3 regions of the Microbulbifer sp. CNSA002 genome follow, and region 3 is predicted to be linked to each of the others. Evidence: predicted binding sites of a transcription regulator. Region 3 holds the regulator's gene; each other region holds the start of a gene.

Region 1 (10,645 bases), 1.2 Mb from region 3:
TCCTCCCCCGGCAATATCGGGCGCCACTTCAACGCCTTTTCGATAGATATGATCATGGCCCCAGCCACATCCTTGCGCGTAGCGCTCTCGATGCCTTCAAGCCCCGGGGAGGAATTTACCTCCAATAACAGCGGCCCCTTGCGGGAGCGAATAATATCCACACCCGCCACTTTGAGCCCCAACACCTTGGCAGCCTTGACCGCCAGGCGCTTCTCCTCGGCGGTGACCTTCACTACTGAAGCCGTACCGCCCTGGTGAATATTGGCACGAAATTCCCCCGGTGCCGCCTCACGCTGGATCGAGGCCACCACACGACCGTCGATAACAAATAGGCGAAGATCCTTACCCTCCGCCTCGCGAATAAACTCTTGTACCAGGAGATTGGCCTTGAGGGACTTAAACGCATTAATCACCGATTCCCCAGCCTTGCGGGTTTCCGCCAGAACGACACCGCGCCCCTGGGTTCCCTCTAGCAACTTCACCACCAGTGGCGCACCGCCCACCATTTCGATCAGCTCGTTGGTATCCACCGGGGAATTGGCAAACCCAGAGGTTGGGATATTTAATCCACTTTGTTGCAGCAACTGCAGGGAAAACAATTTATCCCGCGACTGGCTGATAGCGGCGGAGCCGTTCAGGGCAAAAATATCCAGGCTCTCAAAGTGCCGCGTCAGCGCACAACCGTAAAAAGTCTGACTGGGGCGAATACGGGGAATCACCGCATCCAGGCTATTGAGTATGCGACCATCCCGGTAATGCACTTCCGGCTCATCAGGGTCGAGCTTCATATAGCACTGGCGGATATCGAGAAAACTCATGCGATGTCCGCGTTCGGCTCCCGCTTCCATAATGCGCCGGTTGCTATAGAGATCCGGGTTCGATGCCAGCAGCCCGATGCGCAGGCCAGTACCGGCAATATGGTGCTCATCCCGATAATATTCATCCAACTGGCTTTTCGGGATATCGCCAATACAGAAGCTCTCAGCCGGGTCCACCAGCATTCGCCCAATCATGGCTTCGCGCCCCAGCAACATGCGATAGCCCATGCTGTCCCGATTGGTCAGGGTCAGTTCGATATCCCAGACACTGCCACCAATGGAAATAGAGGTACGAATTACCGGGCGTTTTTCGCTTTCACCGGAGGAGCTGCGCACCAGCCTTTTATCCAAAAGCCGCGCCTCACAGCGCACTGAAGGGCGGCGCTGGTGCTGCAGTGGATGCGCCTCAAAACTCACCCAGGGTTCGCCATCGCGCTTGAAGGTATGGATGTTGTACGCGTGCAAACAGGAAGTTTTTGCCCCGGAGTCCACACGCACCTTAATCGCCGGGACGCCGAGTGCGGGAAGCCCGCACCACTCTTCGCTGCCGACAATCAGCTTTCTTTCCAATCGAGGTTCCTCAAAGGAAGGTTACAGGGTGACCGGTCGAACGAATGTTGCCGGCCTTTTAGTTTTACCCGCAAAAATGGCGGGCAAATGAAAATCGGAAATTTCTTTCACAGCGCCCCTGCAGGCGCTGAATTTATTTACTCTAAGTAAGATTAGTTAAGGCCGAGTACATCGCGCATATCGTAGTGCCCCGGCGCCCGCGCATTCCCCTCCTCTCCCATCATCCACAGTGCCGCGCGCACGGCACCGCGAGCAAAAGAGAGCCTGCTGCTGGCGCGGTGGCTAATTTCGACCCGCTCACCTTCCGCCAGGAACATCACCGAGTGTTCACCTACCACATCACCACCGCGCACTGTCGCAAAACCGATAGTGTCCCGATCGCGGGCACCGGTTTGACCTTCGCGGCCGTAAACTGCCACTTTATCCAGGTCGCGCCCCAGAGTTTCCGCAATCACTTCTCCCATACTCAGTGCCGTGCCGGAAGGTGCATCCACTTTGTGGCGATGATGGGCTTCGACAATCTCAATATCGGCCTCTTCAGCCATTACCCGCGCAGCAGTTTCCAACAATTTAAAGCACAGGTTTACCCCGGTGGAAAAATTACTGGCGAGGCACAGCGGCACCTGATCCGCATAAGCCAATACTTTATTTTTTTGCTCGCTATCAAAGCCCGTGGTGCCGATTACAATGGGGAGATTTTTCTCCGCGCAATAGGCAGTATTTTCCACAGTCGCTTTAGGGGCAGTGAAATCAATAAGTACGTCAAAGTCTGCCTTATCGAGGCTGTCCACAATAGCGAGGCCGCTGCGGCCCAGACCGGCAACTTCACCGGCATCGGCGCCGACCAAGCTGGAGCCAGGCCGCACTATAGCCGCTGACAGTTCGGCTTTATCAGACAGGGACAAAGCCTCCGCCAACGCTCGCCCCATTCGACCACCAAATCCCGTCACCGCCACTTTTACCGCCATCACAGCACTCCAGTCCAAATCAATAAGGTTCTGGATTCTACAACGCACCCGGTAGAGCGCATAGATACCAGTAAGCCAGTATTAGCATGTCTAAAAATCGCTAGTCACTCCGCAAAAGTAAAACAAAAAGAAATATCCACATATTTTTAAATTACCAAGAGGATACTTGCGCAAAAAGCGATATCAGCGGCCACTGCTACGCTTTACTGTGAGGGGTAAATGGAGCGCCAACATGCGACTGATGATCCTGTCCAACCATCTACCACACATCATGGTGGTAGTGATCTCTCTGAGCCTGGCTTTTGGCAGCACGCCGGCATCTGCCCAGCAGCAAAATGCCAATCCAGACTTTTGGGAGAAGTATGATGATATTACCGATTGGGTGACGCTGCGTTTGCAGCTCACCCCGGGACAGGAAAAAACCGTATTACCCATTATGCAAAAAAGCTTCGCAGAGAAAAAAGCGGTGCTGGAAAAATACGGATTACTCAGTGGTGAAAAGGTCGCTCTAACCCCCAAGCAACGCGGCGAAATTGGCGCTCAATTCGCAGCTATCAGCCTGGAAACACACAAAGAATTGGAAGGTATTTTAAATAAGGAGCAACTGCGCAAAGCGCAAAAAATCCAACAGGAATTCCTGAGTGAATTCGCAGCCCGCTTGAGAACCAAAACGTCCCAATAGAAGGCATTCCATTGGGGGGATAAAACTCACCCGGAAATAAAAAAGGCCCGAAAGCTAATGCTCTCGAGCCTTTTTAAATAGGCAACCCGCAAAACAATTTAAGGTTTTGCCGGTGCTAACAGCGATTAAAGCTTCATATCACCAAAGAAGTTTTTCACTCCTTCAAACCAACCGGTCTGACGCGGTGAATTTTTCTTTTCGCTGAGGGTATTAGAGAACTCTTGCAACAAGTCTTTTTGCTTGCCGGACAGGTTCACCGGTGTTTCTACCACAACGCGACACAGCAGGTCGCCGGTTGCACCACCGCGAACCGGGGAAACACCCTTGCCACGCAGGCGGAACAGCTTGCCGGTCTGGCTTTCCGCAGGAATCTTCAGCTTCACTTTACCGTCGAGAGTCGGCACTTCCAGCTCACCACCGAGGGCAGCGGAAACGAAACTAATCGGCACTTCGCAGTAGAGGTTCTTGCCATCACGCTGGAACAGATCGTGCTCTTTTACCACTACCTGTACATAGAGGTCACCAGCGGGGCCGCCATCGGGCCCGGCTTCACCTTCACCAGACAGGCGAATGCGATCGCCGGTATCCACACCGGGCGGTACCTTAACGGACAGGGTTTTGGTTTCCTCTACGCGACCGCGACCGTGACAGCTGCCACAGGGATCGGAGATAGTGGTACCGCGACCGCGACAGTTGGGGCAGGTTTGCTGAACAGAGAAGAAACCCTGCTGCATACGCACCTGGCCAGCACCACCACAGGTGCCACAGGTTTGCGGAGAGGAACCGGGCTTGGCCCCGGAACCGCTACAGGTACCACAGGCTGCCAGAGTCGGAACGCGAATCTTGACCGTGGTGCCGCGCACCGCGTCTTCCAGGTCCAATTCCAGGTCATAGCGCAGATCGGAACCGCGAGCAGGGCCGCCGCGACGGCCACCGCCGCCACCACCGAAGATATCGCCGAACACATCGCCAAAAATATCGGAGAAGCCACCGAATCCACCAGCGCCGCCACCGCCCATCTGGCCTTCCACACCGGCGTGGCCAAACTGGTCATAAGCTGCGCGCTTCTCGGAATCCGACAAAACCTCGTAGGCCTCATTGGCCTCCTTGAATTTGTTCTCAGATTCCTTGTCATCGGGGTTACGGTCCGGGTGAAACTTCATTGCCACCCGGCGGTAGGCTTTTTTCAGCTCTGCATCCGAAGCGCCGCGCTCGACGCCGAGGACTTCGTAATAATCGCGTTTCGACATAAAACTATGTTCTCTGGTCCGGCATCAAGAACGGCCAAACTCTCTTTCTACTTCTCGGTTTCTAACTAAGCTCCGCGAACGGAGCACCACCAAAACTGCGAAAACTCGGCAAATATTGGCGGATACCTGAAACAACACAGGGCGCGGGCCTCTGAAAGTAAGGCGCCGCGCCCCTGAAGTTCTCCGGCGGCCACTTTAAAAGCTGCCGCCGGAATTGCAAGCGAACGCTTACTTAGCTTCTTTTTTGTCGTCCTTAACTTCTTCGAACTCTGCGTCTACCGCGTCGTCGCCAGCGGAGGACTGCTGCTCGCCCTGGGCGCCAGCACCAGCGGCACCTTCAGCACCAGCGGCTTGAGCCTGCTCGGCGTACATCTTCTGGGCAACCGGACCAGAAGCTTCTGTCAGCTTGGTAGTTGCAGCTTCCATAGCGGCCTTGTCATTGCCTTTAACTGCTTCTTCCGCTTCGGTAACAGCCGCTTCAATAGCTGCCTTCTCTTCAGCGGTAGCTTTGTCGCCAGCTTCTTCCAGAGTCTTCTTAGTCGCAGAAATCAGGCCGTCGAGCGTGTTGCGAGTCTGCACCAGCTCTTCGAACTGCTTGTCCGCTTCGGCATTGGCCTCAGCGTCCTGAACCATCTTATCGATCTCGTCCTCGGACAGACCGGAGGAAGCCTGGATCACGATGGACTGCTCTTTACCAGTGGCCTTGTCCTTCGCGTGTACGTGCAGGATACCGTTGGCATCGATGTCGAAGGTTACTTCGATCTGCGGCATGCCGCGCGGTGCCGGTGGGATATCGGCCAGGTCGAAACGCCCCAGGGATTTGTTCTGTGCAGCCTGCTTGCGCTCACCCTGAACCACGTGAATGGTTACCGCAGTCTGGTTGTCATCCGCAGTGGAGAAAACCTGGGACTTCTTGGTGGGGATAGTGGTGTTCTTGTCGATCAGCGGAGTCGCAACGCCACCCATGGTTTCGATACCCAGGGTCAGCGGGGTTACGTCCAGCAGCAGTACATCTTTAACGTCACCGGACAGTACGGCGCCCTGGATAGCAGCACCCATGGCAACGGCTTCGTCGGGGTTAACGTCTTTGCGCGGCTCTTTGCCGAAGAATTCGGTTACTTTCTGCTGAACCATTGGCATACGGGTCTGACCGCCTACCAGGATCACTTCGTCTACACCGGAAGCGGACAGGTCGGCATCTTGCAGAGCGATTTTTACCGGCTCCAGGGAGCGGGTAACCAGCTCTTCTACCAGGCTTTCCAGCTTGGCGCGGGTCAGTTTAACCACCAAGTGCTTGGGACCAGTGGCGTCTGCAGTGATGTACGGCAGGTTGACTTCGGTCTGCTGGCTGGAGGACAGCTCGATCTTGGCTTTTTCTGCAGCTTCTTTCAGGCGCTGCATTGCCAGGGGGTCACCTTTCAGGTCGATGCCCTGGTCTTTCTTGAACTCGTCTGCGAGGTATTCGATCAGTCGCAGGTCGAAGTCTTCACCACCGAGGAAAGTGTCACCGTTGGTGGACAGTACTTCGAACTGCTTCTCACCGTCTACGTCGGCAATTTCGATGATGGAGATATCGAAGGTACCACCACCCAGGTCGTATACCGCTACAGTGCGGTCACCGCCCTGCTTGTCCAGGCCGTAAGCCAGTGCAGCGGCAGTCGGCTCGTTGATAATACGCTTAACGTCCAGGCCCGCAATGCGGCCGGCGTCTTTGGTGGCCTGACGCTGGGAGTCGTTGAAGTAAGCCGGTACGGTAATTACTGCAGCTTCAACTTTCTCGCCGAGGAAGTCTTCCGCAGTCTTTTTCATTTTCTTCAGGACTTCGGCAGAGATCTGCGGCGGAGCTTTTTTATCGCCTTTCACTTCTACCCAAGCGTCGCCGTTGTCAGCTTCAGTGATGGTGTAAGGAACCATCTTGATATCTTTCTGGACAACGTCGTCTTTGAATTTACGGCCGATCAAACGCTTAACCGCAAACAGAGTATTTTGGGGATTGGTCACCGCCTGACGCTTGGCAGACTGACCTACCAGAATTTCGTTGTCGTCAGTGAAGGCAACAATAGAAGGTGTAGTGCGATCGCCTTCGGCGTTTTCGATTACACGCGCTTTGTCACCATCCAGTACCGCTACACAGCTGTTAGTGGTACCCAGGTCGATGCCGATAATTTTTCCCATCTGTAAAATCCTCTTTTGATGCGCGCTGCCAGCTCTGTTCTATTTACACCGCGCGAATAATTCTTGATGTCAGCTATATTGGTGCCGGCCGCTAAATTTCAAGGCCGCTTTACACTTCTGCCGTTACGGCGCTTTGCTGACCACCACCATGGCCGGGCGAACCAGGCGGCCATTGAGGCGATAACCTTTTTGAAACACATCCAGAACCGTGTTCGGCTCCACCTCGCCGTTGGGCACCTGGGTCATAGCCTGGTGCAGCTCTGGGTCGAAGGGCTCACCGGCCGGATCGACAACTTCCACAGCATTTTTCGTCAGGGTTTCAACGAAAGATTTGTGGGTCAGCTCGATACCTTCTACCAAGGCCTTGTTGGCTTCGTCGGCCGTATCGATCGTCGCCAGTGCACGCTCGAGGTTGTCCACTACAGGCAGCAAGTCCTGTAGCAACTTCTCTACCGCAAATTTGCGCGCTCGCTCGATATCCTGTTGCGCGCGGCGACGGGCGTTCTGCTCTTCCGCCTGGGCGCGCAGGGCCATATCCTTGTGCGCTGCCAGCTGCTCCTGCAACTTGATAATTTCCTCGTGCAGGGCATCGGCACCTTCGGCCTCTTCCCGCAGGGCTTCCTCGGCAAGTTCGCTTTCTATAGAGGAAGGGTCTTCAATCTCTGCTGAAACGCCCTCTTCTGTAGCTGGTGCGTGCTCCGCCCCCTCTTTAATCTGATCTTCTTCGCTGCGCTCTCTGGCCACTGCTTTCTCCGTCGCGTCGACTCTGTCAGTAATGTGAGTTGAGCCCGTCTCTCGGGCACTGGAGCCTATATGGGGACATCCCCGCACAGTTCAAGTGGTTTTTCGCGCTAGCGCACATCCTCAGAGTAATGTGGCCCCGCCCCTATAGCTAACCGGGAACGAATACTGTATAAATAACCACTAATTGGGCCGGGCGCCCGCCGATTAGCAAGGACACAAGCGATCTCTATGCTGCTGCATCTGTCTATCAGCCAATTCACCCTGGTGGACCAACTGGAGTTGGAGTTTGGTCCCGGTACCAGCACCCTGACCGGCGAGACCGGCGCGGGTAAGTCAATCACCTTAGATGCCCTCGGCCTGGCGCTGGGCGGTCGCGGCAGCGCTGAGCTTGTGCGCACCGGCGCCAATCGCGCCGATATCAGCGCCACATTTGATATCGCCGAGCACCCCAGCGCCGCCAGCTGGCTTGAGTCCCAGGAGCTGGACGCCGGGCAGGAAGTCATTCTGCGCCGCACTATCGGCGCCGACGGCCGCTCCCGCGCCTATATCAACGGCCAACCGGTCACTCTGTTGCAGCTACGCGCCCTGGGCGAGCAGCTAATCGATATCCACAGCCAGCACGAACACCAATCCCTGCTGAAGAAAGAAACACACCTGCGCCTGCTGGATGAATACGCCCAGGCCCAGGATCTCGCCGCAGAGACCCGCAGCCGCTTCAAAACCTGGCGGGATCACTATCGCCGTTATCGCACCCTGGCCGACAGCGCCGAGGAAGCCGAAGCCCGCCGCCACTTGCTGGAATACCAGCTTAAGGAACTGGATCAGCTGGGCTTGAGCGAAGGGGAAATAGAGTCCCTCGAGAGCGAACAGCAACAGCTGGCCAATGCCGGGGAAATCCTCAGTGGCAGCTACCAGTTGGCCGCTTTCTTGTCAGGCGGTGAGGGTGATATCGCCGAACAGCTGCACCGCGCCCTGCAACTGCTGTCCTCCATGCCCGGGCAGGCTCCGGCCTTAGTGGAAGTGGCACAGATGCTCGACAGTGCGCGCATCCAGGTGGATGAGGCCGCAGCCACCCTCTCCCGACACATCGATCGCTTCGAGATGGACCCTGAACGGCTCTCCGAAGTTGAAGACAGGCTCAGCGCCATCTACCAGGCGGCGCGCAAACACCGAGTCCAACCACAGGAGCTGCCGGCACTACAGCAACAGTTACAGGCAGAGATGGACGATATCGGCAGCCCAGATGCCCTGGAGCGCCTTGCCGCAGATTGTGAACAACTGGAAAAGCAATATAGAAAAGTTGCCGGCAAGCTCAGCAAGCTGCGCAGTAAAGCGGCAACTTCGCTGGCGGAGGCCGTAAACGGCCAGCTGGCCGACCTGGCCATGCCTCACGCTCGAGTAGAGCTATCACTACAAGAGCTGGATACGCCCAATAGCCAGGGACTGGAAGAAGCGGAAATATTAATTTCCACCAACCCGGGCCAACCGCCTCGTCCCCTGGGCAAGATTGCCTCCGGCGGTGAACTCTCTCGGGTCAGTCTGGCAATCCAGGTGGTAACTGCGCAAACCTCCCGCACCCCCACCCTGGTATTCGACGAGGTGGATGTGGGTATCGGCGGTGCCACCGGTGATGTGGTGGGCCGCCTGCTGCGTCAACTGGGAGAAACCCGCAATGGCCGCAGCGGCCAGGTAATCTGTGTGACCCACCTGGCCCAGGTAGCGGCGCGAGCCCACCGCCAATACCTGGTGGAGAAGCACAGCGATGGCGAAAGTGTTTTTGTGGCACTGCGCGAACTCACCAACGGCGAGCGCCGCGAAGAAGTGGCGCGCATGCTCGGCGGCGCCCCCACCGCCCAATCTCTGGCTCATGCTGAGGAAATGCTGGAGAGAATTTAATCCCCCAAACCCTTCTCTCGGGCTGGCTATGGAGTCAGCCCTACCTCCTTCATACGATTCCGGCGCCAAATGTCACCAAAGGACAAAAATGGCGTATTTTGGTAAGCAATCTTATACCGTAGATCAATAAATGACCGCCACACAATCCGGTATACCACCCCTTTCGTCGGATATATGTGCCGATTTAGGACAAACGCACAAATATGACTGGGAGCGGCGGCTAAAGTCACCATATACTTGGCGGCTTATTTTTCGATGTATGAGTAGTCCCGGCCGAGGTTATGCAGAGAACGATTTTCAACACCCCTATTGTCACCCCAATCCTCCGCTTGGTTGCACGGGTGCTACTGAAGTTGCACGGCTGGCGTGTCAAAGCTGACGAGCAGTCTCTCAAACTAAAGCAGTACGTATTGATCGGCGCCCCCCATACCACTAACTGGGATGGCTATTACTTTATTCTCGCCGCACTCAAACTGAAGATGACCCCGCAGTGGATGGGCAAAGACAAGCTGTTTACCTTCCCGCTGGGTGGCCCCATGCGCTGGTTCGGAGGTATCGCCGTAGACCGCAGCAAAGCCAACAACCTGGTGGATGCCACCGCCAGGCAGTTCAAACTGCGCAAAGAACTGGTTATCGCTATTCCCCCCGAGGGCACTCGCGGTTTGGCGGAACGCTGGAAGACCGGCTTTTACCATATCGCCCGCAACGCCAGGGTTCCGGTGGTGCTGGGCTATATCAGCTTCCCCAAAAAAGAAGTGGGCATCGGCCCGATAGCGCAATTCAGTGAAAACCTGGAAGCCGAGCTGTTGAAGCTCAAGGAATTTTACGCGGATAAAATTGGCAAGTTCCCAGAGCTTTACACCCCACCCTGCCAGTCGTAACACCCAGCGTAAGCATTTGAAGGGTGCGGTGAATACCGCACCCGAAAGAATCACTTCTCTTTTTCTGTCACATACAGAACCAGGCTATGGCCAGTCAGCTCATAGCCGTGCTCTTCAGCGATCTGGCGCTGTAGCTCCTCAATCTCTTCATTGTGGAACTCGATAACCTTACCGGTATCCGTGCACACCATGTGATCGTGGTGATCGCCACGGTCCAGCTCGAATACGGAGTGGCCGCCATCGAAGTTGTGGCGCACTACCAGGCCCGCGCTCTCAAACTGGGTCAATACCCGGTACACAGTAGCTAGGCCGACATCCTCTCCCGCCTCCAGCAACAGCTTATAGACATCCTCAGCACTCAAATGCTGCTCACTAGTGCTTTCGAGCAATTGCAGAATTTTCACCCGCGGCAGAGTGACCTTGAGGCCAGCCTTGCGCAATTCCTGGTTTTCGTTCGACATGTATCAATATTTCCCGGCAGGATTTTAAAAGTTATCCGAAGTTGCCCAAACCCACAGCGGCCATTTATAAAGGATTCCGACCCTGGAGTCCCGTCTGTCAGCGAGCCAACTCTTCAGGTATTATCCCATGCCCTACGGAGTCAGAGAAACCCCGTACTGCTCACTTAGGGCAGAACTGGTAAGTGGAGGAACTTTTTTTC
Region 2 (10,645 bases), 630 kb from region 3:
CCGCTTCCCGAAGTACCCAATATACCCGGCACCGACAAAACCAATCACTTAATTGCCTATAGTGCACTGATGTTCCCCGTCGCCCTACGCAGGCCTAGTTACTGGTGGCTAATAGGATTATTTTTTGTACTGTGGAGCGGTGGCATAGAGTTGCTCCAACCTTACGTGAATCGTACAGGTGAGTGGTTGGATTTCGCGGCCAATACGGCGGGGATATTGAGCGGCACGCTTATCGCTTGGGTGTTGGGAAAGTTCGGGTTGAGGGAGAGAAATTCCTAAACCTGATTTAGCTTAAACTCCAGAACTGCTCCAAGTTGCCCGTTAATTGATCAGTGTTGCGACAAATCACCGGTTGCCAGTGCTCGGGAAAAAGCTGCCAATAGAAAGGTTCTGAAAAGCGGCTATCTACCAGAATGATCACACCTTTATCAGATTCGGAACGTATAACCCGACCGGCGGTTTGCAGTACGCGAGTCATCCCTGGATAGCGGTAGGCGATATCAAATCCATGGATGCCAGTGGTTTCCGCAGCATCGCGCTGTAGCTCCCGCTCAACATTAACTTGCGGGAGCCCAGTACCGACAATAATAGTGCCAACCAGCTTCTCCCCAACATAATCAATGCCTTCACCAAAGATGCCCCCCATAATGGCAAACCCAAGGCTCTTGTTACCTTCGTTGAATCCAGACAAAAACTCAGCGCGCTCTGTCTCTCCCTGTCCCGGCAGCTGTTGTAACAAGCACACTTCCGGGAATCTCGCCTTAAAACTCTCAGCAACTTGCTCCAGGTAACGATAAGAGGGAAAAAATACCAGGTAATTTCCTGCTCGGCTGTAAAAGGTACGGGAAATTATGTCGACGAGGTTCTCTATTGAGCGGTCGCGGGCTTGGTAGCGCGTATCTATATATGGACACAGGAAAACGCCCTGTTGTTGCGGCTGAAAAGGCGAGGGCAGTCTTAGGTAGGGCGACTCATGCTCTACACCCAGTTGACTATATATATAGCTGGCTGGGCGCAAAGTCGCAGAGAAGAGTATAGCGGCTTGGTTTTGCTGGTAGGATCGCTGTAAAAACTGTGCAGCATTTAAACAAAGTAGCTTGATTTCCTGCTCCTGCCAGGGAGCATCCCGGTCAATCACCCGTGTGACGACTTTATGCTGACCGCAAAGCTCCTGCTCAATAACTGCATAACGATAGACAGACCTTAACCACTCCGCTATTTCTTCCGGGGGCGACTGAGAGCTTTCTATAAGTTGGCTGACTGTGGAGAGCACTTTTTGCACTGCTCGGGAAACCGATTCTGGATGCTCTGCTTCACCTGTTGCTGCAGTGACCCAAACTTCACCCCCTTCAAAAGTACTGCGGCTTTGAGCTACACCAACTTCTCGCAATCGCTTGATCCAATTTTCAATTGCCCGAACCAGAGACTGGATACTTCTCCGCAATGTCGGAGAGTGCCCTTTGCAAGCATTAGCTACGCGGCGACTATCACGGCGGGATAACTTTGCACTGTACATTTCCTGGGCGCGGTCGATCAAATTATGAGCTTCATCGACTAACAATGCGCGGCGATTGCGCTGGTCCTGAAAGCTGGTCAGGCGTACCAAAGGGTCAAATACATAGTTGAAATCGCATACCACCAAGTCTACCCAAGGCAATATTTGAAGGGAGAGTTCAAAGGGGCAGATTTGCTGCTGATCCGCCACATCAGCAATTTCTTTGGGAGTTAACTGGGGCCGGCCGAGCAGGGCATCCATTGCAACTGGAAGTCGATCATAAAACCCTTTTGTTCTCGGACAGATGCCGTCATCATCACGGGTACAAAGCCCCAGGTTACAGGCACAGGTTTTTTCCCTTGCTTGAATTTCAAGTAAAGATAACTGCAAACCACTCGCCTGAAGTGCCTCAATGGTTTCCCGCACCATTTGCCGACCGGAATTCTTTGCTGTCAGGTAAACCAACTGATCCAGCTTTTCCTCGCCAATTGCCTTTATGGCTGGGAATAGGGTGCTGATTGTCTTGCCGGTTCCCGTGGGTGCTTCAGCCACCAGCTCACCACCGTCCCGGAAACACCGGTAGGCTTCCACTGCCAGTTGGCGCTGGCCGGGGCGGTATTGTGGGAAAGGAAAAGCGAGCTGTTTCGCCGTTTCAATAAGCTGCTGCCGATGTTCCTGCCAAGCCCTGTGCCAACACAAATATTTTGTGAGAGCCTCAAGAGTGAAGGCCTCTAACTCACTAAAGCGGTACTCTATGCACTCTGGATAGGCCTTGCGCTCCTTGAGGTTATACCAGACAACTTGCAGGGCAACTGTATCTGTATCACCTGTAGCGTCTTCATTTACCAAGTAGCAATAGCCGTAAATTTTTAGCTGGGCCCAATGCAGTTGCTTGGCGGCATCGGACAACTTCGATGGGGGTAAATAAGTGGTCTTAATTTCATCCAGCTGAGCCGGTTTATGCAAATCACTTTTCGGGTGAAAAATGTCAACCCGGCCGCTCAAAGTAACCTGCTGTTCCATCCAATCTATTTGGGTCTTGAGCTTGTATTCTGCCTCAGCGCCTTTGGGCCGCTGCTTTTGTAGCTTCTGATGGGCTCGAATCCCTTCCTGGGCAGAGGGCCCTGAAGTTGGCTCCCGAATCAAATCTCCGCTGCGGCAGGAAAAAGCGACTAGCTCTCCCACAGAAAGATTCAAAATCTCAGCCGACTCTAAGCTATCCAAAGCTAGTGCCACTCCACATGAATTACCCGATGAGGGATCGCCTCTTCAGCAAAAAACGCCAGCCAGCGTTCTTGGTTTTTTTGTAAGCGATCCCCAGGACCTTTAACCTCCACGAGTTCATAGTGACCGGAGGGAGTAAAGCAAATAAGGTCTGGCAGCCCATTTCTATTCTGTGTGATGTCACTGAGCATGCGAGTAAAAATTGAACGCCAATGACTTAGGGGGATTCTATCCAGTGCCTTCTCAAGTAGTTCTGTAGACAAAGCCTCCCAAGTAACCAAAGGGTTGGCAATACCTTGTTTCTCAGCAAAGGTAGCGAGGACACGGGACTTCAAGGGCTCATGCTCTATTTCAGCCAATCGCTGGGTGAATAGCGCTTGTCGGGAATAGTAAAAATCCGCGGTGCGAAAATCGGCTGGGGCTACCTGGAAGGGGTTGAAAAAAGCACCAGGCACAGGTGCAAACAGTACGTCCCAAATATAGAGGCCCAACACACCAGTGAATAGGGTGTTCTCTACATAAAAACACTCACCACCGCTAGAACCTTCAAGGTGCTCTGCCACCTGTAGCTCAACACAGATTTCCCCCTGCGCCAAACTTATCACTTCAGTGGGGGCTTGGATTTTATGAGGTGCCTGCCAATTGTTGAGGCCTCCACTTCGTTTGGCTGTGCGGTAACCAAAGCTAAGAGCAAACTCTCTTTCTGCCTGGTCCATAGGGGAAGCTATTATTTCCTCGCATATTTCCAATGCTAGAGTGTCGTACCCTTGCTTTACGGCAATTCGTGCGCGGCGCTCACGGGCGGGAGAGGTTTTACAAAGTTGATATAGTGCATCGGCCTGCTCAAGAGCATTGAGCCGCTCAAGCTGCCGTGCCAACTTAAGACGTATTCTGTCCAGCCGACGAGCCAGGGTTGAGTCACCATCGATACCTTCTGGCAGTTGAGCAGATAAGGCCAATATGGCTTCCGCATCTTCCAGTAATGACTCTTCTAACAGCTCCAGGCATTGGTAGTAAAGCAGATACTGATCAATTTGCGAGCGGCTTTGAAAGGGGAGATTTTGCTTATCCAGTGGATAGGATTCATACCGATAAAGCCCAAGATCCCGCAATACATAGTCGGTAAGATCCTGATTCAAGTTGCCAAAGTAACACAGTTTGAAAGTCTGGAAATGCTCAGCACCCTGGACGGCTAGTACCCTGTGCTGAGAAAGCAAGTTCACAAACCAGTCACTCGAACTGGAGTCTTCAAGCAATAGTTGCTCGAGGGAAGGCCGGCTGAGAGACTTGGATATACCCGAGGGTCCTGCCGTAAGCAATTCAGCTTTGGTAAATAGTGGTAGATATTCTTGTGCCGTTAGCACCGGATTAAAACAAAGTAGTCCAACGCGATCCAAAACAGCTGCAGCACTTTCAATGCTCTCTATCTCACCATAGCTAAGCTTCTCCAGGCGGAAAAGCGATCCTCTAGAGGAGGGTACTCCTTTACGGGACAGCAAACGCACATAGAGCCGCTGGCTATAAATATCCAACTCTTGGAAGGTTTTAAAAAAATTTTGCTCAGATGTGGTGATAAGCCGGGAATAATGTTGGCTAACAAATTCAATCAACGCTTTGAAGTTGTCCAGGTAGTAGCCAGTTGGCAATTCTATCGGTTGGGTCATGGCACAAGCGCTAGTTTTTCGATCTATCTATCGTCGATGCCGCACACCAGTTCCTTATGACGTGATATGCAAACAATGAGGCAGAGGTTACTCTGGGGCTGTATGGTTATACAGCAAGTTAGCCCGGTGAACAAACAACAATCCCAAGCTTTCTTCTTAGTTATTCAGCCATTTTTTCCTATGGCAACTCCCTTGATGCTCATCCAGGCTTGCAGTCGAGGCTTATAAGCGGTCGCCCCATAAGATTTAACCAATAAGGGATTACCTCTATGAAAGTGACAAATTCTGTGACTGCAGCCGCGCTATTTGCCGCCAGCGTATCTGCTCTAGCTGATAATAATGTCACCCTGGTATTCCAGGAAGGTACTGGCAATAGTACAACTTCTGATCAGTCCGATGGTACTGTGCATAACAACTTGATTGTTCAGACCCAAATCGGCGATTTCAATGACTCGGATGCATCCCAAACTACAGGCACTTCTGAAAGCACTATTGAACTGGTGCAGACGGGAAATTTGAATCAGGCCTCAGCAGTGCAACAGAATGCAACGCAGCTTACTACGTCCTCCCTGACCCAGAATGGCAGTGATAATACAGCGACCTTGCTGCAGGACGATGCGCAATTCAGCTCCTTCACCGGCACTCAGGCTGGAGACTTAAACGACATCCAAGTCCTGCAACAGGAAGATGTTACTTCCACCACACTTGTCGCATCTCAACAAGGAATGTCTAACACACTGGTTTTAGATCAGCGTATAAGGGTGGATAGCACTAGCGCCATATTCACCCAAGTTGGTGACTCCAACTTCGCCAATATAGATCAGGATAGAGATGTAACCTTTACCTTTGCTATGGCCAGCCAGACTGGCTCTTCCAACTTTTTAGATATCGAGCAGGATGAAGTCACGACGACGAGCACTGCAATAATAACGCAGATAGGTGATTCGAATACCGGAAGAATAGAACAGGAAACTGATGTTTCAGCTGCTACTGGGATAGTCACCCAGATTGGTGACAATAACATTGCAAATGTAGATCAGGAGAATATTACCTCAAGCAGCGGTGAGGTAATGCAAACCGGCTCTTCTAATACGGTAAATCTTGATCAAGGGAACGAAAATATTGCCGCTATTGAACTTATTTCCTGTACCACTCTAGTAATCCAAGATGGCTCAGCCAATACTGCACAAATAGATCAGGGGCAGGACGGGTCTTTGCTCACCAGCTCATTGATACTAAATCAGTTTGGCGATTCTAATTCTTCCCAGATTAATCAACATAGCGGTATTAGTAGCAGCATTCTTGCGACGCAAAATGGCGTTTCTAATATTCAAACAATCTCTCAGGTTGGCAGTGGTGAAATCGCATTAACCACACAAACTGGCACAGGTAATATTGGCAACACCTTCCAATAAAATACTAACTGAAAGAGGTTAAGGCTAGCGTAGATATTATTTAAAATATCTCATCACCTTTTGATACCGGTATACGACGTACCAAGTAAAAAATATCACTGAAATCCAAATCATTACTATGATTTGGATTTCCAGTACCGACATATTGAATTCATCTATGATGGAGAAAAATTCAAATACGTCAGTGCAGATTAAAATAGGCAAATAGATACGCCAAGCATTTGAGAAGGCAATCCTTTTCGAGAAAGCCAATCCAAACAAAGCAACAAAAAAAACAATATAAACTAGCAGACTAAAAATCATCCACCAAATAGGGAGGTCCCACTCATCAGCGGCGAAACCAAGATATTGGGAATAGACTTCCAACGGGGCGAGAATAAAAAGGAGTACCTTCCAACCAACACTAGGTTTGTAGTGTGGAATAGAGTCTGTAAGGGGGCTATCTGGTGTCTGATACATATCCTGCATCTCGAAACTTCCTTATTATTTACCGCTATTCCGGATAGGCACTAATTACCAATCCGAAAGTTACTTCTCGCCATTCCCTGAGCTAAATAGAGCTGAACATTACTTACCAGTTAGGTTCTCTGACTATCAAAATTTGAACAGCGAGGATATTGTCTGCAGATTCAAAGTCAATAGTTGGTACAATAGTTTATCGATAATGTGAGGCAGCTCATCGCATAAATGTGACAACATAACCTGCTTTTTTGTAGTGTTAGCAAGGTAAAGCCATGATGTCAATCTGTAAGCTCTGAATGCCAAAGACTAAACGATAAACGGCAAACTACTTCTACATTCTGGCTGCAGTAATAGCCGACAAGAATTGCTTATAAGTGCACTAATCCATAGGATTGAAGTGGCCGACAGTTTTAAATTTCAAAGGCCAATTAAAGGGCAGAGCGTGCAAAATCCTTATCAAGCACCTGAGAGCGAACTCGACAATCGCCCCCCCGTCTATAGCCCTAGTGTAGGCTGGAAAATTGTCTTTTTTATCCTTCTACCACTGGAGCTGTACTCCCAATATACGGTCTTGACCGATGGCTCCACAGGCATCCCCTTTTGGTGGTTGGTAATCAGCTTGGTTGTTTCCTTCCTTTTCTACGTCGTACTGTTTGGTTTAGCATTTGCCAAGAGAATAGGATTCGAACAACTTTGGATCTTTTTTATTCCAGTTATTGTGCTTATCGATATTTTTGAATTTTCTTTACTCGCTATCAACTTAAACAAACTCGGGGCAGGTGTAGTCCTTGTGATGGCAAGCACTGCGCCAATCATCTTGCTTAGATGGTATGTCGTTTATAAGTATCAGAAGGTTATGAAATACTTTGCCTAAAGGATACACCCCACCTCAATAAGGACTCAGAGCAATAGCGTTCCTCTAAACTTTCTTCTTAGCATTTTGGTACTTTTGTCTTAGTGCAATTCGTTGGTACAGACCTAAAAATCAGTGGGTCACCAACTACTGCTCTTTTGGAGCCGGCTCTCGGCTATTCGTGGAAATACTTAAACTGGCAGCGAATGACCTGGATTGTTTGATTCAGGCAATTCGCAGTGAAGGATACCAGCTCTTTGGCCCGATACTGCATAACGGGGCTATTACCTATGGTGAGATTGAAACTCCCACAGATCTGCCCCAAGGATGGACGGATCAGCAAGAGGCGGGGCAATACCGGGTGGAGCGCCGCAACGACAACGCCTATTTTGGCTACGCCGTTGGCCCCCACTCCTGGAAGCAGTTCCTCCAGTTGCCCCAGCGCCAGATCTGGAGTGCTAGTCGCTCTGGAGAAGATATTCAGATTCTGGAAATTGAGGAGCCTCCGGTCAAGTTAGCGTTTCTCGGCGTTCGCAGTTGCGAGCTACACGCCATTGCTATCCAGGACCGTGTCCTCGCACAGGGGGATTACGCAAACAGCAGCTATAAGGCACGTCGAGCGCAGCTGTTCACTATTGCTGTGGAGTGCACAACAGCAGCAAATACCTGTTTCTGTACCGCAATGAACACAGGCCCGCAGGTGCGACTGTCCAGTGATCTGGTAATCACCGAAGTTCTGACCTCCGATGCCCACTTCTTCCTCATACGCAGCGGAAGCCCTCAAGGCAACAGAGTGTTAAAGCAACTACCCACTGTTGATGCCTCAGAAACGGAGAAACAAGAGGGGCAAGCTGCCGTTCAGCAAGCCGAAAATCAAGTGAGTAAAGGTAGCCGCAGCTTTGACAGCTCTGACCTGAAGACACTGCTTTATCGCAATTATGACAACCCAAACTGGGATAAAGTCGCGGAGCGCTGCCTCTCCTGCGCCAATTGCACTATGGCTTGCCCAACGTGCTTCTGCTCAACCGTTGAGGACACAACAGATTTAACCGGGAATGAAGCACGGCGCTGGGAGCGTTGGGATTCCTGCTTTACGGCTGAGTTGAGCTATTTGTCTGGCGGCCCGGTAAGGGCGGATACCCGCAGCCGCTATCGACAGTGGATGACTCACAAACTGGCCACTTGGTATGACCAATTTGATAGCTCTGGCTGTGTCGGTTGTGGACGTTGTATTACCTGGTGTCCAGTAGGCATCGATATCACGGAAGAGATACAGAATATTCGCGCCCAGGAACAAAAATGAAAGTTGTCACCACCTTACTCAAGGAGCACCCTTTCTTTACCGGGCTGGCAGACAAGGACCTGGCATTCCTATCCGGGTGTACAAGCAATAGTCACTATAAAGAAGGCGAATACCTTGCCAGGGAAAACACTCCGGCTAACCATTTCTTCTTAATTCGATCTGGGCGTGTCGCCGTAGAAACCTTTGTCCCCAACTATGGGCCCCTTTGTCTGATGACACTGCATGGTGGAGATATATTCGGCTGGTCCTGGCTGTATCCTCCCTACTTGAGTGCTTTCGATGCCCGGGCCCTGACCTCAGTTCGCAGCCTTAAACTTGGCGGGCAGTGCCTCCGAGATAAGTGCGAAAAAGAACCGAGACTCGGTTTCGAGCTGATGAAACGGTTTACCAAAGTTGCTACAGAGCGACTGCAGGCAGCACGAATACAGTTGTTGGACCTTTACGGGCCACATCCGTCACAGGGAATCCCTCGCTGTGATCCCTGAATTATGGCGTGTTACCCATCGGCGCGAAGAATTTCCTGGCACTGTCACTCTATCCCTGACACGAGAGGCTAGGGGCCCATCACCCATTCAGCCCGGGCAATTCAATATGCTTTATGCCTTTGGTGCCGGTGAGGCTGCTATCTCCTTGAGTGGCCCCAGTGCGTCATCCGCTGAGCCACTTACCCATACGATTAAAGGCCAGGGACTGGCAACCCAAGCGCTTTGCAAACTGGAAGTTGGTGCGCAACTGGGTATCCGGGGACCATTCGGGCAGGGGTGGCCAACTCACTTGGCGGAAAATCGCCCCTTAGTGATCATCGCCGGCGGACTCGGGCTAGCGCCTTTACGGCCCCTGATCTACAGCTTTCTTAACGGACACTTGCCGGCCAAGAGCCTACAAGTTTTCTATGGGGCGCGTCGGCCCGAAGAATTGCTTTACCAGCCAGAGCTTGGTCACTGGCGCAGATCATTTGAACTGGTGACATCTGTGGACCACGCCAGCACAGACTGGAACGGGCATATTGGTGTGATTACCGACCCTCTGCGTGTCACTCATTTGGAGTGCAATGATGCTTTAGTGTTTGTGTGTGGACCGGAGATCATGATGCGCTTTTGCATACAGGTTCTTCTCCATAAAGGTGTGGATGAATCCAATATCTATCTATCCATGGAGCGCAACATGAAGTGTGCCATTGGAATCTGCGGCCACTGCCAGTGGGGACCTAACTTTGTTTGTAAAGATGGCCCTGTCTTTTGCTACCGGAATATTCGCTCATGGTTTCAAATCAACAGCCTATAGCGAGTAGTAATCCTCCCCCCAAACTTGCAGTCTGGAAGTTCACTTCCTGTGATGGTTGCCAACTGAGCCTATTGGATTGTGAGGATGAGCTTCTTTCTTTGGCAGCCCAGGTAGATATCGCCTATTTCCTGGAAGCTTCCAGTGAGGTGAAAGAGGGCCCTTTTGATATCTCTCTCGTCGAGGGCTCCATTACCACGCCAGCAGATGAAGAGAGAATCCTAGAGGTCAGACGTCAGTCCCGCTTTCTAATCAGTATTGGCGCCTGTGCAACAGCTGGAGGGATTCAGGCACTTCGCAACTTTGCCGATGTGCAGGAGTTCACCGATGTGGTCTATGCCCACCCGGAATATATCGCCACTCTCAAGGAATCCACACCAATATCAGGGAGGGTACCAGTGGACTTTGAATTACAGGGGTGTCCTATCAACAAGCATCAATTGCTTGAAGTAATCAGTGCATTCCTACACCGGCGAGCCCCCCAGATTGCCAATCACTCGGTGTGTATTGACTGTAAATTGCGCGGCAATGTTTGTATCTGGGTTGCCCACGGCACCCCCTGTATGGGGCCTGTTACACACGCGGGATGTGGCGCTATTTGCCCCAGTTACAACCGTGGTTGCTACGCTTGCTACGGTCCCAAGGAAAATCCCAACACCGAATCACTTTGCCATTGGTGGGATGAAAAACTAAATGTAGAAAATACTTTAATTGTTGAAAACCTTAGGAATTTCAATCCACTAGCACCTTCTTTTAAAGTGCAAAGTGAGGATAGGCAAGAAGATGGGGAGCGGTAACCCCCCGAAACATTGGTGATTAATCTGCCTCCAGGTGAGCTTTATGGTGGATCGCAGCAAAACGATTAAGGTGGATTATCTCGCTCGGGTCGAAGGGGAAGGAGCCCTTCATATCGACTACGACGACAGCGGCGTACAAAATGTACAGCTC
Region 3 (10,645 bases):
GGCCTACGCCTACCTACTGACTCCCAACAAACGCTCCATGACCAATGACGCCGTGAAGCGCCTGGAAGCGATTAGCGAGGCCCAGGATTTAGGTGCAGGCTTTACCCTGGCTACCCACGACCTGGAAATTCGCGGTGCAGGCGAACTGCTAGGTGAGGAACAAAGCGGGCAGATTCAGAGTGTCGGTTTCAACTTGTATATGGAGATGCTCGACAAGGCAGTGAAGGCCATTCGCGAGGGCCGCACACCGAATATTGACGAACCCCTCGAATCCCCTGCGGTGGACGTCAATCTGCGGGTTGCTGCGCTGATTCCCGAGGACTACCTGCCCGATGTCCACGGCCGACTGATCATGTACAAACGCATTGCCAATGCCACTGACGGGCAGCAACTGAAAGAACTTCAGGTAGAGATGATCGACCGTTTCGGGCTACTGCCGGAATCGGTAAAACACTTGTTCCGCACCACGGAGATCAAGTTAAAGGCCGAGAATATGGGCATCCGCAAACTTGAGGCCTCTGCGGCAAGAGGGCGTATCGAATTTGCGGAGAATACCCGTGTAGATCCGCTCACTTTGGTTAAGATGGTGCAAACCCAGCCGGGACGCTACCAGCTGGCCGGCGCAAACCAACTGAATTTCAGTCTCGATGAGGAGGGTACTGATCGCAAGCTCCAGGAAATTAACGAAGTTCTGGAAAAGCTTGCACAGTGATACCATCCGGCAGGCAGCAGCGGGAGCTGGCGGCAAAACTAATGAGTCTCCTACTCCCGCTTAAACGGCCTGTCGGCAATGACACCCTCTGCACCCAAATAGAATTGTTTAAGTGGTAAACCCATGAAAAGGATAATTAGCCTCTGCTCAACCCTGGCGCTCACGCTGGCAGCAACCAGTGCCCAGGCCGTCAACTACGCTGGCAATACTTTCGAAATAGAAATGATCGTATTCGAGCGCCCCCAGGGGATGGAAAGAACCGCAGAGACCTGGCCGACGGCACCCCGTCTTCAGTATCCATCAAAGTGGATCGACTTTGACACCCTGCGCACCCCAACTCAGCCAACAGAGGATGAGGTGTTATCGCTTGAAGACATCATCTCGAGCCCAGATACGAGCGGCCCAGCCGATATTGAATCATCGGAACTTGAGGGCGACGCATCTACTAGTTTGCAGAACTCTGAGCAAGCACCAAGAAACTTGCTGCTAAGACCAGTACCCAGGCTGCTGGACAACAAAGCCGCCGCAATTTCCAGGGCTGGTGACAGGGTCCTGTTTCACAAGGCCTGGCGCCAGGTTTTAAAAACCAAGAGAAACTCCCCGGCCATTCTGATTGATGGCGGCAGCCAGCTCAGCGGCCACAGCCAGCTTGAGGGATCTATCACCCTGAGTGTCGCTCGCTATTTACATATCAGTACTAATTTGTGGCTCAGCGATTTTTATACGCAACCCGGGGAACACAGCATTCTTCTTCCTCAGCGCCCACAAAATAAAATCGAAAAGCCACTACAAATCCTAACCGGCAATTACAGTGATATTGAAAATTCATATTCACAAAATAACGGGTTTGATATCGAAAATAGTCAGGGCGCAATTAACACAACTGAGCCACTCACACTGGGCGAGCCGGAATTTATAAAAGAAGAGCCATTATATGTAGCCCATGCTGCAAGACTGCAACACGAGAGACGTTTGCGTAGCGGACAACTTCATTATATCGACCACCCTGCATTTGGCATTCTTATTGAAGTGCGCACTGTAGCCAAACCCAAAGAAGACTCGCAGAATATGAATATACTTAATTCCGACCAAGAAAAAGATAACCGCACAGAAAGTTAATTTATTTAAATAATCGACTTTCGCCAATCGCCCCTGCAAATCTTGCAGGGGCGATTATTTTAAATATACCTTTAAAACTCTTCACCTCAAACGAATTAATTTCACCATCACTGCAAGCACACCCCACCCAGCCGATATTTAATCAATTTATCTTTAATCAAAATACTGCCAGCAAACAAGCAAATACCGCCACCCCACAACAACATAAAATTGCAATCAGTGGGCCAATATTCCGGAAGTATTAAAATAATAATTAGCACAGCGGTATTGAGCACAATAAACTCACTCATATACACACAATTACATTGGGGACTTTAGGTGGGGTGGGATATGACCAAATCTACAAAGAGGGACACAAATGCAACTTAAAGAAGAAAAGCCTATATCCACTGCAAAGTAGCAAACAAAAAAGCGGATCATAAAGATCCGCTTTTCAGAGGCGCTGACAGGGCCGGCGTCAATCGAGCCGCAGGACCCTACACGACAACAGTTCTTTCAACGAGTGATCTATAAATCACTCACAGGGAACAACATCTTCCGCCAGCAGTCCTTTGTCACCTTGTTGCATTTCGAACTCTACCGCCTGCCCCTCATTAAGGGTTTTGTAGCCCTCGCCGCGAATGCTGCGATAGTGAACGAAAATATCTTCAGTTCCTTCTCCACAGGTGATGAAGCCATAACCCCGTGCGTTATTAAACCACTTCACTGTACCTGTAACGCGATCACTCATTGAGAAAACCTCATTATTGTTATTGCGCCTACCTCTTTTACCTCACTGCTCAATTCGGCAAGAGGGGCAAACGCCACCCCATTGTTAACAAACTGCTCCATGCAGAATGCTATCTTGCTTAATCCGATGAGCATATACTCAAAGGACGTACCCTGATTCTTAGATAAAACAGCGCCAGTGTCTAGTTTTCTATGTGAAATAAATACTACGTTTTTCCCAATATGCGTAATTAACCGTCAAAATCTTCAATAGTGCTCAATTAGAAACTAATCATTTGTACCTTATTGCACTCCCATTCCTCAACTGTCTAACGCGGCCTCTCGCGTTAATGAAGGTATATCGGCAATATGTAATGTTGAGGTTGGGAATGCACAGGATGCCCCATATCCCTCAATTATTTTAAGAATCGTTAATAGAACATCCTGTTTTACTTCATGATAACGAACCCAATCGGTAGTGCGGGTAAACGTATATATAAAGAAATCCAAAGAGGAGGAAGCAAAACTATTAAAATTAACAATAAGCGTACGATTAGAATCAATTTCCGGATGTTCCTGTAACATATTTTTAACATCCGCCACGATGGCCGCCATATGGTGGGCATCTTCATAACGAATACCAATCGTTTCAAAAATCCTACGATTTAACATACGGGAAGGATTTTCTACCGCAATCTGGGTGAAGATACCATTGGGAACATAGACGGGTCGCATATCAAAAGTGCGGATTCTGGTCAGGCGCCAACCGATATCTTCCACGGTCCCCTCAATCTCCTTATCGGGGGAGCGAATCCAGTCGCCCACCGCAAAGGGCCGATCCAGATAGATCATCAGGCCACCGAAAAAGTTTGCCAGCAGGTCCTTGGCCGCAAAACCGACAGCCAGTCCGCCAATACCACCAAATGCCAAAACACCGCTGACGCTGTAACCCAGGAACTGCATGACCACAATTCCCGCCGTGATCACGATTGAGGCCCTGACCAGTTTGCCGATCGCACGTACCGTAGTGGCATCCATCGGCTTGCCCATATAGCGCGGATCGCACAGGTTATGTTCCACGCTGTGTGAGAATCGCCAGGCAAACCAAGCCATCACCAGGATCAAGCCTATTTCCCGCGTCGGTGCAGCCAGGGAGAATATCTCGGCACCAGTGGCGTCCCCCGCTCGCTGGGCAGCGACAGTCAAGCCCAACAGCCATACCAATACCTGCCCGGGAGGGGAGAGCGCCCCAACCAAGGCATCATCCCAGGGGTTAACCGTCTTTTCCGCCTTAATGGCCATGCGCTGCACAAACCGGCCAAATAACCAGGCCAACACCCCAGACGCAAGTACTATGAGGAAAACAGAAACTATCCAGACCCGGTTCTCACCAAGCCAGGACAACAGCACGCTCTCAACGGACTCCACTCGAACCCCTCCGCTTTAACCAACAATCAGTAATATCCGTACAACGCCTTCTCAATAGACGACGGATCTCAACAACTTATTTCAGCGCATTATGGAAGCTAACCACTCCCTGGTTCTGTGCCACCGCGCACTCTTCTCAAGCTCCTCCCAGGAGCCGATCACCGGCCTGCCACCCATAGCCGACAACCGATGAGTGGACTCCGGTTTGGGCACAAAGGTATCCAGTGCCGCCAGCGCCTCAAAAGCGCCGACACGATTGTTGCATACGATACCCATATCACAACCGGCTTCCAGGGCTGCGCGAATCCTATCGCCATAGCCTCCGGCCGCACCCGCCCCTTCCATAGACAGATCATCACTAAAAATCACTCCATTGAATCCCAGCTGTCGCCGCAATACATCCTGCAGCCAATAGCGGGAGAATCCCACCGGCTGGCTATCAATGTTGATGAAGCGGATATGGGCCGGCATCACCGCGGTAAGTTCCTGGGTTCCAATACAATCGATAAACGGAAGTGCATCGGTTGCCATGACCTGATCCAACGAGCGCTTATCCTCTGGCAACTCCACATGACTGTCTTCCAGCACGTGGCCATGCCCCGGAAAATGCTTGCCTGTCGTGGCCATTCCCGCTTCGCGCATCCCTTGGATAAAGGGGCGAGCCAGTGCGGTTAACTGGGCGGGGTCGGGGCAAAAACTCCGATCGCCGATCACCCTGCTGTGACTGTCATCCGCATCCAAAACCGGCGCAAAGCTAAAATCCACTCCTACAGCCAGCAACTCTGCGGCCAGCAGCCACCCCACATCCTGCAACTGCTCGTTACTGGCGACAGCACTGAGGGCCTGCATTGAGGGTATTCGCGTAAAGTCATCGCGAAACCGCTGAACCCTACCACCCTCCTGATCTACCGCTAGCAGGATCTCTGGTCGCACCGCACGGATGGAGTTAACCAATTGGATAAGCTGCTTGCGATCCCGATAGTTTCTCGCAAAAAAGATCAGCCCGCCCACCATCGGATGCCGAAGTAACTCACAGTCTTCCTCGGTGAGTTCAAGCCCCTCGATATCCACCATGACCGGTCCGGGTGGTAAAGACATATTAAGTTCCTTATCGATTTAAGAGTGCGCCCACTAATTATCTACCTTCAACATGGCCGAAGCAGCGGGTACCAATCGCTCAAGAGTCTGGGTCAGGGTACTGTCAGAACCGAAATCCTCCCGCAGGATAGCCTCAATCGCATCGTGGCTCGACAGTGTGAAAATGGTCGCTCCCAGCATAAAGTAGAGGCGCCAATAGAAAGTTTCTGGGTCCAAGCCCGGTAACGCTTCAGCCAGCAATCCTGCAAAACGACGGTAAGTATCCCCGTATCGAGATACGATAAATCGACGCAAATGCCCCTGGAACTGGGTATAGGCCAATCCTAAAAGACGCATAAATCGCTGTGGATCCTTTCCCTCCAGCCCAAGGCTTCCCAACCCAACTCGATACAGGCATTCGATCAGCTCCTCCACCCCCAGGGGCTGCCCCAGGGCAATACGGCGATCAAGCTCTTCTTCCAGAGCGTTAGTGAAAGGCGTTAAAAAGCGTTCAAATACCGCCTGTATCAATTCTTTCTTGGAGCCGAAATGGTAGTTAACTGCCGCCAGATTAACCCCGGCCGTGCTGGTAATTGTTCTCAATGAGGTTTCAGGAAAACCCCGTTCGGCAAACAGCACTTCCGCTGCATCGAGTATCCGGCTGACCGTATCTATCTGGCTCATAAGTATCAAACCACCATTTAAAACATACGTTTAATCGACGCCAGAGTAGCATATTCTCACTGATCTAGAGCCCGCCAGCTAAGCTCTCCACTCAGCAAGGTACAAGAGTAAAAATAACAGGGAAATGTATGTCAGGCGGTAAGATCAATACTGCAGGAGTTGATCTCCCGCCAACTTGTGCAAGTACGCCACCCCACCAGCCGGCATAGCCTTTTAGTCCGGGGGGTAGCTTTAACAAAAATAACTTTGAAAATTTTTTCGGTATTTTAAGATCACCCGATTAATTATTCTTTCACCTGCATATATTTCATAATCAGGGCCGCAGCCTCCTCCACACTATCAACGATATGAAAAAGGTCTAGATCACTGGCATCGATACAATCGCGCTCTAACACTGTATCTACCAACCAATCGTACAGCCCACTCCAGTAACGCTTACCTACCAACACAATTGGGAAACGCCGCACTTTCTGCGTTTGCACCAAGGTAAGAGCTTCAAACAACTCATCCAACGTGCCGTAGCCACCGGGAAGTCCAACGAATCCAAGTGCGTGTTTTACAAACATAAATTTCCGTACAAAAAAGTATCGGAAGTTCAAACTGATGTCCTGATATGGATTTGCCGCCTGTTCAAAAGGCAGCTCTATGTTTAACCCAATTGATGCGCCGGGCTGCCCGAAAGCCCCTCGGTTACAAGCCTCCATCAGCCCCGGCCCACCACCGGTAATCACGGGGATCCCTTCAGCCGCGAGCAACTCTCCCAACTTTACCCCCTGCTGATATTCAGGACTGTCCTCTGTAAATCTCGCCCCTCCAAACACTGTCACTGCACCACCTAACGCTATCAGCCGCTCTATCCCATCTACCAATTCAGACTGAATACGAAGCACTCTCCAGGCTTCCGGCATTTTTGCATCCAACATTATTTTTCCCTCTTTGTCAGTTCCTTCAACGCTTTCTTCTCTCCTTGCTTTCTCCATCAATGTAGCAGCTCACAAAGACTAAAACCTGAGGATTGCGCGAACAATAAATCTGTATATAATTCCAGCAACTGTATATAAATACAGAAAACTAGGTAAATCTATGACCAATCTCACCGCTCGTCAGTCCCAGGTTCTCGACCTGATCAAGTCCTACCTGGATGAAACAGGCTACCCGCCAACGCGGGCAGAAATTGCCCAGGAGCTCGGCTTCCGCTCACCCAATGCCGCCGAGGAACACCTGAAAGCGCTCGCCAGAAAAGGCGCCATTGAGATGGTTGCCGGCGCTTCCCGAGGCATTCGAATTCCGGATCACCAATCCGGCTTGCCGATTGTGGGTAGAGTAGCTGCAGGGAATCCCATACTCGCAAGCGAACATATTGAAGATTATTGCGACTTGCCCGCGAGCTTCTTCCATCCTCCCGCAGATTATTTGTTGAGGGTGCATGGTATGAGTATGCGAGATGCGGGCATTCTCGATGGAGACTTGCTGGCAGTGCAAAAGACCGAGCAGGTGCGCAATGGCCAAATCGTCGTTGCCCGTATCGATGACGAAGTCACTGTGAAACGCTTTCGCCGCAAGGGAAATCAGGCAACCGTTCAGTTGCTACCTGAAAATGATGACTTTGAGTTAATTCAAGTCGATATGAGAGATAAGAACTTTGTGATTGAGGGATTAGCCGTAGGGGTCATTCGCCAAGCGCCTTAAACCCCTAAAAACGACAACAGCGGCCATTGGCCGCTGTTGATAAAACTCAAACTAACGCTGACGTTAGTGGATAGTATGATTTACCGGCATTAAATCATCTTCTTCCTCGAAGTAACCAGCCTCAAGATCGTCTAGATTTTGTACGGCTTCAATGCCCGCTTCCAACATAGCCCTTGCCACAGCAACCTTGTTCTTGCGCAAAAACTGAAGGCTTTCCGCAGAAAAAGAAATGCTCACCAAAGGGTCCTCTTTGTGGCCAGCACGACGCAAGGCTACATCGCCATTAGCCAGCTCAATTATTTCAAAAGTTTCGGAGGACATTCGCTTTTCCTTCACGGCACAACAGTTTGCGCCCAGTGTACCACAGGCTTGCGATAAGTTTCATTCATCCAATTTGAGGGCTTCTGGCTCCTGACTTTCGAGGCAGTCTATTGCCAGTACGCTATATCAAAGAATTACCTAAACCACTCAAGAGATCACAAGAGAAGAGTGAATTGCTTTGCACGTTGCACCGGTTGCGGGTTATGTCGAGTGGGCCACAACTACTCTATTGTGACTCACTCAAAGGACAGCGGAGTTTCCCGCAGAAGTGCGCCTAATATCAACAACCTTCAAAATTCGCAGAAATATTACGAACCTATTCAGAAGTTCACCGAAGTCGAATATGCGTATTAGTTAACACTCATCCAAGTGAGCGCGCTGCCTCACCACCAATTCATTCAGCGAGCGATGCCACTGAAGCAGCAACTCTTTGGACAAAGGTGCAAACTCGGGCTTGGCAACTTCGTTGTGTAGCGGGATTAAATTAACCTGTTGCTGTTTTTCATCAGCACCCACAGATATTTTCTGCTGCTCTTCCCAGGCGTAAAGCATATGGGATAACCAACTCTGCGGGTCGCCGACCAGGCCGGACAGCTCATTGGCCTCTGCACTAGCCCTACCCTGAACGCCCAGCGCATCAATTATCAACTGCGGAGACTCCGGTTCGAACCCCAACTGAAGCTGGGCTGCCTGCTCTGCCAGAAAGGCCCGATAGGCCTTGCACAACTGCATCAACGCTGCCTCTTCCAGCGCATCGCGCTGGAGAGGCAAATCCCACGGCTGTTGCAGCAACAGCTGGCTCTTGCGTAGAGCCGAAGTGACATGAATCGTGTAAGAGTTACTCATTACCTACTTCTTTGCCGCTGTCTTTTTAGCTGCCGGTTTCTTGCGCTTGGCGGCAGTGCTCTTGGTGGAGGCCTCTACTTTCCAACCACCATCACGATAAAAAGCACGCCAACCGGTCGCTTTGCCCTCTTCCTCAGATTGAACATATTGCTCCTGGGTTTTGCGGCTAAATCGAACTACGGTATCCCGCCCACTATCATCTTGCGTCGGTGCAGAGAATAGGAAACTGTACTTTGGATCGATCTCCCTCTGGTGAGGCAGCAGCTCTTTAACCAGGGGCGCACGGGTCTCACGGTTTTTCGGGAACTGGCTGGCAGCCAGGAATAGACCCGAGGCACCATCGCGCAGGATATAGTGATCCTCCACTTTGATACAGGCCAATTCCGGCATGGGAACCGGATCCATTTTCGGTGGCGCCGGCTGCCCATTTTTCAGCAGCTTGCGGGTGTTTTTACAGTCTTCATTGGTACAGCCGAAGTACTTGCCAAAGCGACCAGACTTCAACTGCATATCACTGCCACACTTATCGCACTCAATAATGGGGCCGTCATAGCCTTTAATTTTAAAAGTGCCCTGCTCAATCTCGTAGCCATTGCAATCCGGGTTATTGCCACAGATATGCAATTTACGCTGCTCATCTAACAGGTAGCTATCCATAGCCGTGCCGCACTTGCCGCAGCGGCGCTTCTCCCGCAGCAACCTGGATTCAGCTTCCTCGTCCTTATCCGCATCGACCGCCTCATCACCAGAAACCAGGTTCATGGTATTGGTACAACGCTCTTTTGGCGGCAGTGCATATCCAGAGCACCCCAGGAATACACCGGTGGAGCCAGTGCGGATCTGCATATGGCGGCCACATTTGGTGCACTCGATATCCGTGTCTGTCGGCGTATTGCGACGCATACCTGCATCGGCAGACTGGGCTTTTTCCAGGCGCCCGGAAAAGTCCTGATAAAACTCATCGAGCAGTTGCTTCCAACCCTTATCGCCGTCGGCAACCGCATCCAGGGATTCCTCCAGGTTTGCGGTAAATCCGTAGTCCATCAGGTTCTTGAAACTTTCGCTGAGACGGTCGGTAACAATATCCCCCATTTTCTCAGCGTAAAAACGACGGTTTTCCAGGCGGACATAACCACGATCCTGGATCGTGGAAATAATGGAAGCATAGGTGGAGGGGCGTCCGATACCGCGCTTCTCCAGTTCCTTAACCAGGGCCGCTTCACTAAACCGCGCAGGCGGCTTGGTAAAGTGCTGTTTGGGATCCAGCTGTTGCAGGGATAGCTTTTCGCCTACCTTCACATCTGGAAGCACCAGATCTTCATCTTTTTTGCCGCTCGGTGGCGCAACTTTCAGGAAACCATCGAAACGAATTACTCGACCCCGCGCACGCAATTCAAAGTCACCTGCGCTGACCACGATTGAAGAGGAAGTAAATTGGGCGGGCGTCATCTGACAGGCCACGAACTGCTGCCAAATCAGGTTGTATAACCTCTCCGCATCCCGCTCAACCCCGGACAACATATTTGGGGCGATACGAACATCGGACGGGCGAATCGCTTCGTGCGCCTCTTGAGCGCCCTCTTTACTGCTGTAGCTATTGGAGCTTTCTGGAAGATACTTATCGCCGTAATTCTCGGCAATATAATCCCGTGCAGATTCCACAGCTTCTTTACTGAGGTTGGTGGAATCTGTACGCATGTAGGTGATATGACCGGCTTCATACAAGCGCTGGGCCAGGGTCATGGTCTTCTTCACACTGAAGCCGAGGCGGTTACTGGCCGCCTGCTGCAAAGTGGAAGTAATAAATGGTGCGCTGGGCTTGGAGCTGGTTGGCTTATCGTCACGGGCGGAAACAACAAACTCACTGGACTGAAGCTGCTTGGCAGCACTCATTGCCAGCTCTTCGTTGGTAGGACGGAAAGCCTCACCAGCCTGCTTTTTCACCTCGAGGCGCAGCTTGGAAGCCTTTGCCGTCGCCGTATCGGCAAACAGGGTCCAGTACTCTTCCGGAATAAACGCGCGAATCTCCCGCTCCCGCTCAACTACGAGACGGACCGCAAC

Evidence for each region. Region 3 encodes LexA, which represses DNA repair genes until DNA is damaged. Its sites were predicted from a motif close to ACTGTNTNTANANACAGT; they were not measured.
Region 1: a site for LexA is predicted at 7,372-7,389, ahead of recN (DNA repair protein RecN). Genes of this name have one in related genera too.
Region 2: a site for LexA is predicted at 4,481-4,498, ahead of ACG1BZ_RS11755 (VRR-NUC domain-containing protein). Genes of this name have one in related genera too.

Annotation. Positions count from the first base shown of each region.
Region 1 is NZ_CP172449.1:4,403,881-4,414,525, forward strand. It holds gene rimK (30S ribosomal protein S6--L-glutamate ligase) at 1-902, opposite strand, end outside; partial or broken gene ACG1BZ_RS19555 (ATP-dependent zinc protease) at 1,032-1,316, opposite strand; gene dapB (4-hydroxy-tetrahydrodipicolinate reductase) at 1,541-2,356, opposite strand; gene ACG1BZ_RS19565 (hypothetical protein) at 2,589-3,038, shown strand; gene dnaJ (molecular chaperone DnaJ) at 3,164-4,288, opposite strand; gene dnaK (molecular chaperone DnaK) at 4,517-6,463, opposite strand; gene grpE (nucleotide exchange factor GrpE) at 6,587-7,207, opposite strand; gene recN (DNA repair protein RecN) at 7,436-9,103, shown strand; gene ACG1BZ_RS19590 (1-acyl-sn-glycerol-3-phosphate acyltransferase) at 9,385-9,984, shown strand; gene fur (ferric iron uptake transcriptional regulator) at 10,035-10,445, opposite strand.
Region 2 is NZ_CP172449.1:2,617,305-2,627,949, forward strand. It holds gene ACG1BZ_RS11745 (VanZ family protein) at 1-279, shown strand, start outside; gene ACG1BZ_RS11750 (ATP-dependent DNA helicase) at 287-2,719, opposite strand; gene ACG1BZ_RS11755 (VRR-NUC domain-containing protein) at 2,722-4,383, opposite strand; gene ACG1BZ_RS11760 (hypothetical protein) at 4,653-5,798, shown strand; gene ACG1BZ_RS11765 (hypothetical protein) at 5,835-6,266, opposite strand; gene ACG1BZ_RS11770 (hypothetical protein) at 6,658-7,134, shown strand; gene ACG1BZ_RS11775 (4Fe-4S dicluster domain-containing protein) at 7,295-8,416, shown strand; gene ACG1BZ_RS11780 (cyclic nucleotide-binding domain-containing protein) at 8,413-8,901, shown strand; gene ACG1BZ_RS11785 (FAD/NAD(P)-binding protein) at 8,891-9,700, shown strand; gene ACG1BZ_RS11790 (oxidoreductase) at 9,676-10,494, shown strand; gene ACG1BZ_RS11795 (Ni/Fe hydrogenase subunit alpha) at 10,538-10,645, shown strand, end outside.
Region 3 is NZ_CP172449.1:3,251,315-3,261,959, forward strand. It holds gene mfd (transcription-repair coupling factor) at 1-712, shown strand, start outside; gene ACG1BZ_RS14455 (CsiV family protein) at 836-1,831, shown strand; gene ACG1BZ_RS14460 (cold-shock protein) at 2,346-2,561, opposite strand; gene ACG1BZ_RS14465 (mechanosensitive ion channel family protein) at 2,861-3,967, opposite strand; gene nagZ (beta-N-acetylhexosaminidase) at 4,049-5,065, opposite strand; gene ACG1BZ_RS14475 (TetR/AcrR family transcriptional regulator) at 5,099-5,728, opposite strand; gene ACG1BZ_RS14480 (TIGR00730 family Rossman fold protein) at 6,013-6,651, opposite strand; gene lexA (transcriptional repressor LexA) at 6,812-7,417, shown strand; gene ACG1BZ_RS14490 (hypothetical protein) at 7,481-7,738, opposite strand; gene ACG1BZ_RS14495 (DUF6586 family protein) at 8,093-8,584, opposite strand; gene topA (type I DNA topoisomerase) at 8,588-10,645, opposite strand, start outside.